3 regions of the Brucella anthropi ATCC 49188 genome follow, and region 2 is predicted to be linked to each of the others. Evidence: riboswitches for the same ligand, from Rfam matches in the RefSeq annotation. Region 2 holds a riboswitch; each other region holds the start of a gene.

Region 1 (3,274 bases), on a different replicon from region 2:
GATGGTTTCAGTCGCAGCGACGTCCTTGGCAAGCTGCTCCTTAAACGCCGGGCCGGCGAGATAAGTATCCGCCCAGCCCTTGTCTTTCAGAGCCTTCTGCCAGGATTCCGACTTCACCATTTTCTCGATATCGGCATTGATGGCAGCTTCCTGTTCGGCAGTGATGCCGGGAGCAGCGGCCACCATGCGCCAGTTCTGGATAGAAACGTCCACGCCACCTTCCTTGAAGGTCGGTGCGTCGATGCCTTCCACGCGCTCGTCGCTCGAAATGCCAATGATGCGCAGCGTACCGGCTTTGATCTGGGCGTCGAATTCGCCATAGCCGGAAATGCCGACGGTTACCTGATTGCCGAGAATGGCTGCCAGTGCTTCGCCGCCGCCCGAGAAGGCGATGTAATTGACCTTGGTCGGGTCGACGCCTGCTGCCTTGGCAAAGAGGCCAGCGGTGATGTGATCGGTGCCGCCCGCAGAACCGCCGCCCCACGAAACGGAGCCTGGATCAGCCTTCAGCTTTGCCGCAAGGTCGCCAAGGTTCTGGATGTCGGAAGAAGCAGGCACGACGATGGCTTCATATTCACCGGTGAGGCGTGCAATCGGCGTGATGGCGTCGAGCGTAACCGGCGATTTGTTGGTCAGGATAGCGCCGACCATGACATAGCCACCGACGATGAGTTGGCTCGGGTCGCCCTTGTTCTGGTTCACGAACTGGGCAAGGCCGATAGTGCCACCAGCGCCCGGAACGTTGATGACCTGCACGCTGCCGGAAATCTTTTCGTCCTGAAGCGCGCTCTGCATCGTGCGCGCCGTCTGGTCCCAGCCGCCGCCCGGAGCCGCAGGCGCCAGCACCTTGTAGTCTTCTGCGGAAGCAGAGCCTGCCATAGCCAACGCCGCTACCGACGTCAGGGCCAGAATAAATCTACGCATATGTCCTCCCAAATAGAATGTATGCCGCCTCCCGGCGGACCTCCCCAAAGTCCCGCTCCTCTAGCGGGAGAAAACTACATGGAGATTAGCGAAAACAAATTCAATAGGCCAGCGCATGCGACGATAGTTTGGCCGCAATTTAAATAACGGGCTTTCGAATCGCTTGAAAACCGTGCGTTGGAAATAGCCATCGAGACCTGCTTGACGGCGACATCGGGTCAACGTAATAGTGTAACGACGGTTCCCCGACCGAGAGCGAAGGGGATTAATAGGGAACACGGTGAGGACGACCCGAAAAGGGGCCAAGACCGTGGCTGCCCCCGCAACTGTAAGCGGATTGCCGTTCATCCTCGTGACGTTGAAAGCGTCATGCCACTGTGCCGGAGAAGCGCGGGAAGGCAGATGAACAGCAGATATTCGTGAGCCAGGAGACCTGCCGTTTAGTGTTGTCCATTGTCACGGGCGGGGATGCCCGGAGCAGGAGCCGGTTATGACAGATTTCCGCGTCGCAGGACGCATCCTTCCATCGTCATCGCATGATTTCGACATGTCCCCGGATATGCCTGTCCGTCTTCCGTATCGGATTTTTTCCGCCAGCTGACAGGGCGTCTTTTTCTCATCATTTCGGGGACTTTCATGAATATTCTCGGCAAGATGCCGTTTCGCGCCGCCCTCTGTGCGGTTGCATTTCTCGCAGGCGGTTTGGCTGCACAGGCAGCGGAAACGCAATATCCGCTGACGCTGAAAAATTGCGGTCGTGACGTTACCTTCAAGCAGGCACCGAGCCGCGCGGTTGCGGTCGGCCAGAGCAGCGCAGAAATTCTTTACAGCCTTGGTCTCAGCGACAGGGTCGTCGGCACGGCAGTGTGGTTCGGGCCTGTTCTCAAAGGTTTTGAGGAGGTGAATGCCAAGGTAAAGCGGCTCGCCGATAACGATCCGAGCTTCGAAAGCGTTCTGGCGCAGAAGCCGGATATCGTAACGGCGGATTTTCAGTGGCATGTCGGCCCGACCGGCATTGTTGCGAAGCCTGAACAATTCGAGGAACTGGGCATTCCGGCCTATACATCGCCTTCCGATTGCGTTGGCAAGGACAATTCCGGCGGTGGCGACGGTGTTCGTACGGCAGCCTTCAAGATGGATATCGTCTATCAGGAAATCACCGAACTGGCGGAAATCTTCAATGTGCAGGATCGCGGCGAGAAACTCGTCGCCGACCTGAAGGCGCGCGAAGCGGCCGCGCGCGAAAAAATTGGGTCTGCTGGCGGCAAGCTGTCTGCCGTTGTCTGGTTCTCCAGCACGCAGGTCGATGCCGATCCTTACGTCGCAGGCAAGTTCGGCGCACCCGCCTATATTCTTTCGGCACTCGGCATCAAGAATGTGATCAACAGCGAGGAAGAATGGCCGACGGTCGGATGGGAAACGATTGCGAAATCGAACCCTTCGATGATCGTGGCTGCAAAGCTGGATCGCCGCCGCTATCCGGCTGACGACATTGCCGTCAAGCACCAGTTTCTCGAGAACGATGCGGTCACGAAGCTGATGCCTGCGGTTAAGGGCAAGCATGTCTTCGACATGGATGCGCAGTCGATGAGCACGTCGCTTCGCGTGATCGAAGGCATCGAAACACTTGCAGCCGATATCGCCGCCTCGGGCCTGAACAAGTGACGGCGCGGGTAGCGACAACAGGCTTCAAACAGAAGGGAAGGACCCGCTCCGGCGTGTTCTTCCTGGCCTTTTCGCTTGTCCTGCTTCTTCTTGCCCTTTGGCTCGGAGCGGCGATAGGCGAAACGGCGATACCACTCGATGTGGTTGCGAAAACCGTAGCCAATCGGGTGTGGAATGCCGGATATCCGCTCGAACCCATCGATGAAGGGATTGTCTGGAGCTATCGCCTCAGCCGTGCGGTTATCGCTGCATGTTGCGGCGCGTCTCTCGCAATATCCGGCGTCATTCTGCAGTCGCTGCTCCGAAACTCGCTCGCCGATCCTTACATTCTGGGCATTTCCGCCGGCGCTTCGACTGGAGCCGTCGCCGTTGCCATTCTTGGCATCGGCGCTGGCGTGCTGACACTCTCGCTGGGTGCGTTCATTGGCGCTATTGTTGCTTTCTGTCTCGTGTCCCTGCTGGCGCTGCGGGCGGGGCGAGGCAGCAGCGCTATCATTCTGGCGGGTATTGCCGGTTCACAGCTTTTCAACGCGTTGACGTCATTCATCGTCACCAAAGCAGCAAATGCCGAACAGGCGCGCGGTATCATGTTCTGGCTCCTTGGCAACCTTTCCGGCGTGCGCTGGCCGGACGTAACACTCGCTTTGCCTGCCTGTTTGATCGGTCTTGCCATCTGTCTGTGGCA
Region 2 (3,274 bases):
GCATTCAATGTCAGTGCACCGACCAGATCGAGTGGCTCCTCCACCGTCTGCCATTCGGAACCACGTCGGTCGCGATGAATGGCAATGCGGTTTTCCATTTCCTTGTCGAAGGCACGTCCTGTTGCCAGATAGAGTGGCTGAAGTCCCGAGGATTCAACCATTTTCTCGGCATAGGACGACTTACCCGAACGGGCTCCGCCAAGAACCAGAACCGATTTTCCCGGCGAAGCCATTTTCATCAGCCCTCAATCTCGGACGATGCGTAGTGCTGGATGAACCAGCCAAGTGCGAGGCCGATCACGGCCCACATGAACAGGTTCGTCGCCAGCGATGCGACCGCATATTGCGAAGCAAGCAGTGATGGAATCGGTGACGAGATGTCTTCGGGATGCGGAGCACCATAAAGATGCGGCGCCACGATCAGCACCAGACCGAGGGTCTTTGCCCAGATTTCCTGGCGCAACACGATGAGATAGAGGCCTAAACCGCTCAGCACCACGGTAGCGAGCCACCAGAGCTGACGTTCAGCCAGATCAGCCGCAGGCATTGCCGGTAATTCCGGCGATAAACCCAATGCAGGCAGAAACGCGGCCGCGAAGAAACCGGCAACGCCCCAATAAATCCCATTCTGCACCGTAATGCGGCGTCCGAGAAGCAAAGCCACGCCACCAAGCAGCAAGGCGAAACCTGCACCTGCTACGAGATTGGCAAGGATCGTATTGCCCAACCGCCCAAATGGTAATTCAGCCCCTTCTTCCTCGGCACTTTCGGCAGCGGCACCATGATCATGCGGTGTGGCTTCCGCCTCGCCGTGACTATGGCCACCGCCAGCATCTTCATAGGTTTCGGCCTGCAGGATCAAAGGCACTGTCTTCAAATACATGGCGGGAGTAACCAGCAGCCCGGCCAAAAGCCCGGCAGCAAGCGTCGCCAACAAATAACGGATCAACATTTCTGTCCCTCAATAGCAATTTCGCGCCGATGGCCGTCCACCATCGAGCTTTGCTCAGCTTCAATTCCGAAAGATGTTAAACTGCTCAGTGGCAGGGAAAACCATAGGAATGGCGCGTATCGTGCGCTGAATCGTGCAACGTATCAGAATGGGCAAGCCCTACGCCGTAGATCAGGAACGCGCCGAGAAGCAGTGAAACCACAGCCGTGCCCAGACGGGCAGCGAGCGGCATTGCGAGTGTGCTGGAAACAGAATTTTGAGTACGTGCAGCCATGACAACCTCCGTGCAGGCAGCAGGGAAAAACCTCCCATGGGGTTCGGGCTCAATGCCCTCACGCAACAGGCAGGTCTCCTGGCTCACGGGTCGCGGGGATTGAAGCTACCTTCCCAGAAGCTTTGCAGCCTCCAGTGGTTACCGGTTGCCCGGTTTGCCTCATCCCTCTCCGCTCTACAGTCGCGGGGTCGGCTGCGATAAAGACGCCCGGATTGGGTCCGTCCGTCGCATTCCCTTTTTGGTATTGCCGGGATTCGTCCCGGCAAAAACCTGTTGCATGGTTTCGACACTAGGCTTTCGCCCCATCGTCGTCAATCGCGACCGATGATTGACGACCTCATTTCAAATTAAACAGTGCATCGATATCGAGACATGCTTCCAGCCCTTCGGCCAGTTCATCCAATGCAGCTTCAACGCCGGCGCGATAGTTCACTGAACTGCTCTGCACACCAAGATTCTGCAGAAATCTCCGGCGAAATTCATCCGCATTGAAAACACCGTGGAGATAGGTCCCCATGATGCGCCCATCTGGTGATATGGCTCCGTCGTCATGCTCGCCAATTCGAGCGAAAGGCCACCCCATATCCGGTCCAGTCGTGCGGCCGATATGGATTTCATAGCCCTCCAGCGGCACATTATGGAGAAGCGCGGTCGCCTGCACGTTGCGGACCACTTTTTCAGGTTCCATCACCGTTTCGATATCGAGCAGCCCAAGACCATCAATGTCGCGTACATGCCCCTCGATACCAGCAGGGTCGCTGATGTGGTGACCAAGCATCTGGAACCCGCCGCAGATACCAAGCACATGACCGCCTCGTTTCACGTGGGCAGATAATTGGCGATCCCAGCCATTGTCCCGAACCGCCTGCATATCGGCTATCGTGGACTTTGTCCCCGGCAGAACGACAAGGCCCGCATCGCCGGGAATGCTCGAACCAGGCGGCACCATGACCACTTCTACATCCGGTTCAGCCTTTAGCGGATCAAGATCATCGAAGTTGGCAATGCGCGGCAACATCGGCACAGCAACCACGAGCGACTTCTTGTCTCCGCGAACGGCACGTTCAAGAACGACAGAATCTTCGGCTGGCAGTCTCGATACCGCTTTCAGCCACGGGACAACGCCGAAAGAACGCCAGCCGGTAAACCGGGTAATGGCAGCCAGCCCGTCATCAAAAAGCGAAATATCGCCCCGGAACTTGTTGATCAGAAATCCGCGAACCATGGCGCGGTCCTGTTCGGACAGAATTGTGTGCGTGCCGACGAGAGACGCAATCACGCCACCTCTGTCTATGTCACCGACCAGAACAACCGGGACATCGGCCTGTGTGGCAAACCCCATATTGGCGATATCACCGGCCCGCAGATTGATTTCAGCTGGTGACCCCGCCCCTTCCACCAGCACAAGGTCCGCGCCTTCGCTGACCCTGGCGAAGGATTCCATGACAGCCGCCATGAGCTGCGGTTTCAATTCCTGATAATAGCGCCCGCGCGCCTCGCCTCGCACTTGTCCCTGGACGATAACCTGACTACCCATGTCAGTCTGCGGTTTGAGGAGTACCGGATTCATATGGACAGACGACGGCACACCGCAAGCCAGCGCCTGCAACCACTGCGCCCGACCAATTTCGCCACCATCGTCGCTGACTGCCGCATTGTTGGACATGTTTTGCGGCTTAAACGGTCGAACATTCAGGCCGCGATTGCGCGCAACCCGGCATAGTCCGGCAACAAGAACACTTTTGCCGACGTCCGAACCCGTTCCCTGAAACATGATTGCGCGTGCCATGGACTGCTGCGTAGCTTAAACTGAACTTTCTGGCAACGGGACCTCAATCGGCGAGCGTCTATGCAAAAATGCGCATCAGTTTATTACAAATGTGAGCAACATTATTCCAATGGAGCGTTGGCAGTCTCACACGGTTATGATCTAGTCCGGTGAAAAGGTGCGGTGCTACAGGGAGGAAACCATGGATGCTGCCGACCAGAACCAGTACGAACTGAACGAAGATCAGCTTGCCATTCAGGACATGGCGCGAGCCTTCGCC
Region 3 (3,274 bases), on a different replicon from region 2:
AGCCTGGCGGTCGGTGATGTTTCCCGGCGCGCCGGTGTGGCGGTCTCCACGGTTCATTTCTATGAAACCAAGGGCCTGATCGAAGGCTGGCGTACGGAAGGAAACCAGCGTCGCTATCACCGCGCTGTGCTGCGCCGCATCGCCATTATCAAGATCGCGCAGCGCGCGGGCATCCCTCTGGTGATCATTCGTGAGGCCTTGGCGGATCTTCCGCACGATCACGTGCCAACGGTAGAAGACTGGCGGCGGTTTTCTGAAGCCTGGAAAGATATGCTTCAGGAACGTATCGACAGTCTGATGCAGCTTCGCGACCAGATAACGAGCTGCATCGGCTGCGGTTGTCTCTCGCTTTCCGAATGTCCGTTGCGAAATCCCGATGATGTCCTTGGACAACAGGGCGCTGGTCCCAGAAGGTTGATGGTCAAGTCCGGCAACCACACCTAATCGCACAGGGCCTGCATTGAGCCTTCTTTGACCGCAAATAGAGCACGTGGTGTGCTGCATCAGGTCTTTTCGCTGCGGTCTCGGTGCCGCGAAATTCATAATCGTCGTTATAGCAGCCATTCCATCGCGCAAAGTCTAAAGTGCTAGACGCATGGATCGGCCTGCCTGTACCTTACCTGTCGTCTGATCGATAGGCAGGGAGGGCCTCGCATGGACGTGACGATCATAACGGGAGCATCGGATGGGATCGGTGCCGAAACTGCACGGCAGATTGCCCGGCGTGACCGTGCCAATGCTGCTCTGGTGCTTGCTGCGCGCAATGTTGAAAAGCTGGAAAATCTGGCCATCGAATTGCGGCAACTGGGCAGTTCTGTTCTCGTGGTACCAACCGATGTGAAAGATCGTACAGCCTGTATCGATCTTATCAATAAAACCGTTTCCGCTTTCGGTTGTATCGACACTTTGATTGTGAATGCAGGCATGTCGGCCCACGCCAATTTTGCTGAGATCAAACCAGATGATCTCAACTGGATGCATGATCTGATGGAGTTGAATTACTGGGGTAGCGTCTGGCCCATTCATGCAGCACTTCCGTATCTTGCCGCCAGCAAGGGACGGATCGTGGCTGTGTCTTCTGTTGCCGGATTGATCGGTGTGCCGGGGCGCACTGCCTATAGCGGAACGAAGTTCGCTCTTTCGGGTTTTTGCGAGGCGCTTCGCGCGGAACTGGAACCAAGCGGTATATCCATTACCATCGTCTATCCGGGCGTCGTCAAAACCGACATTCGCAAGGTGGGTTACAGCGCAAGCGGCGGTGCGCTGGGAACAAGTGGTGTGCGCGAAGATGACATGATGCCCGTCGAGGAAGCTGTGCGGCTGATGCTGGAAGGCGTGCAGGCTCGCAAGCGTGAAGTGTTGATGACACGCCAGATGCGATTCGGGCGCTGGTTGAAACTGATTGCCCCCTCAATGGTGGATCGCATGGCCCTCAAGGCCATCAAACCGGAGTTCAGACCGAAACCGATTAAGCCAGCTGGGTGAAGAACGCTTCGTTCATTCCACGCTTTGCGGCCAACTATCTATTGACGAGTTTTTAACTTCGACTACTATATATAGTGTTCTAGGTTCTTTCGATTCGTTGGGTCGAAAGCTAAGACGGGAATCCGGTGCGTTTCATCCATGACGGATGCGGCAATGCCGGAGCTGCCCCCGCAACTGTAAGCGGAGAGTTCTGTCCATCACGTCACTGGCTTTGGCTGGGAAGGCGGACAGAATGTTGATCCGTGAGCCAGGAGACCTGCCTTGAACGAGTACGTCCACGGGCGGGGTGTCCGGTTGGCGCGCAATCTTGTGTGGCAAATCGTTGCCTTACGGGTTGCTGCCCCGAACTTCCCGCTCATAGCTTCGGGGTGAAGTCCATGTCCAGTTTATTCAGTTTCGGTTCCGATCCTCCCTTCGAGGCATAGTTTGTGTGGTCAGGCTGCTTGTTCGTGCGGCTGGCCGATCCCGTATCTCATGTCTTTCGACGCGCATTTTGCGATGCGCGAACGGCTCTTTGCGTCTCCTATCGAGAGTATTCCAGTTTAAACCGGACCGTTGGAAATACTCTATCTCTTTGTTTTTATGCATGTCTTAACCCCAAAACCGGTTCCCACTTTTGGGAGACATGCTCCAGTGAGGAAAAAATGAACGTCACCGTTTACAGCAAACCCGCCTGCGTCCAGTGCACGGCCACCACGCGCGCCCTCGACCGCCAGGGTATCGAATATGAAGTCATCGATATCTCCGCCGATGCCGATGCTTTCCATCTCGTTCAAGACATGGGTTATCGCCAGGTGCCGGTGGTTGTGGCAGGTGAATCCCATTGGGCGGGCTTCCGGCCCGATATGATCAGCGCTCTCGCCTGAGGGCTATGGTCACATGAGCCTGATCGTCTATTTCTCCAGCCGGTCGGAAAATACACACCGGTTTGTCGAGCGGCTTGGAATGCGGTCGAACCGTATCCCGATGGACGGTTCAGGCGGATTGCAGGTGCGCGAGCCATTCGTGATCGTGACGCCCACATATGGTGGCGGCGGCTCCAAGGGCGCTGTCCCCAAGCCTGTGATCCGCTTTCTCAACGATGAGAGCAACCGCTCTTTCATCCGCGGCGTGATTGCCGCGGGAAACAGCAATTTCGGCGAGGCTTTCTGTATCGCCGGCAACATTATCTCCGCCAAATGTCAGGTTCCCTATCTCTACCGCTTCGAGCTTCTGGGAACCGATGAGGACATTGGCAATGTCAAGAACGGGATGGAACGATTTTGGACACGGCAGACACGACCTTGATCCGAGAGCGCGAGGCACAGCCAGTGGCGCAGGATGCGCCTCAAGCTGTAACTTCCAACAGCAGTAAACCGTCAAAATCCTTGGACGGGCTGGATTATCACGCGCTCAACGCGATGCTGAACCTTTACGATGACGAGGGAAAAATCCAGCTTGACCGCGACCGGCAGGCTGCGCGCCAATATTTCCTCCAGCACGTGAACCAGAACACGGTCTTTTTCCATAACTTGCGGGAAAAGATCGATTATCTGGTGACCGAAGGCTATTACGAGCAAGAGGTACTGGATCAGTATTCCTTCAATTTCGTGCGCGATCTTTTCGACGAAGCCTATGCGAAGAAATTCCGGTTTCCGACCTTTCTCGGCGCGTTCAAATATTACACCAGCTATACGCTGAAAACCTTCGATGGAAAGCGCTATCTGGAGCGCTATGAAGACCGTGTCTGCATGGTAGCGCTGACGCTGGCGCGCGGCAATGAACAGCTGGCACGCAATCTGATGGAGGA

The links. Region 2 has a riboswitch for cobalamin ahead of OANT_RS09740 (CbtB domain-containing protein). Riboswitches for the same ligand answer to the same signal wherever they lie in the genome.
Positions count from the first base shown of each region.
Region 1: linked by a shared signal. The riboswitch ahead of OANT_RS20195 (ABC transporter substrate-binding protein) and the one ahead of OANT_RS09740 (CbtB domain-containing protein) in region 2 are both predicted to bind cobalamin.
Region 3: linked by a shared signal. The riboswitch ahead of nrdH (glutaredoxin-like protein NrdH) and the one ahead of OANT_RS09740 (CbtB domain-containing protein) in region 2 are both predicted to bind cobalamin.

Region 1 covers NC_009668.1:1,326,648-1,329,921, reverse strand. The annotation lists gene OANT_RS20200 (Bug family tripartite tricarboxylate transporter substrate binding protein) at 1-924, opposite strand, end outside; cobalamin riboswitch at 1,150-1,379, shown strand; gene OANT_RS20195 (ABC transporter substrate-binding protein) at 1,561-2,589, shown strand; gene OANT_RS20190 (FecCD family ABC transporter permease) at 2,586-3,274, shown strand, end outside.
Region 2 covers NC_009667.1:1,973,576-1,976,849, reverse strand. The annotation lists gene cobU (bifunctional adenosylcobinamide kinase/adenosylcobinamide-phosphate guanylyltransferase) at 1-233, opposite strand, end outside; gene OANT_RS09745 (CbtA family protein) at 239-952, opposite strand; gene OANT_RS09740 (CbtB domain-containing protein) at 1,038-1,226, opposite strand; cobalamin riboswitch at 1,278-1,515, opposite strand; gene OANT_RS09735 (cobyric acid synthase) at 1,564-3,015, opposite strand; gene OANT_RS09730 (isobutyryl-CoA dehydrogenase) at 3,197-3,274, shown strand, end outside.
Region 3 covers NC_009668.1:249,311-252,584, forward strand. The annotation lists gene soxR (redox-sensitive transcriptional activator SoxR) at 1-444, shown strand, start outside; gene OANT_RS15290 (SDR family oxidoreductase) at 655-1,485, shown strand; cobalamin riboswitch at 1,550-1,763, shown strand; gene nrdH (glutaredoxin-like protein NrdH) at 2,130-2,351, shown strand; gene nrdI (class Ib ribonucleoside-diphosphate reductase assembly flavoprotein NrdI) at 2,365-2,772, shown strand; gene nrdE (class 1b ribonucleoside-diphosphate reductase subunit alpha) at 2,748-3,274, shown strand, end outside.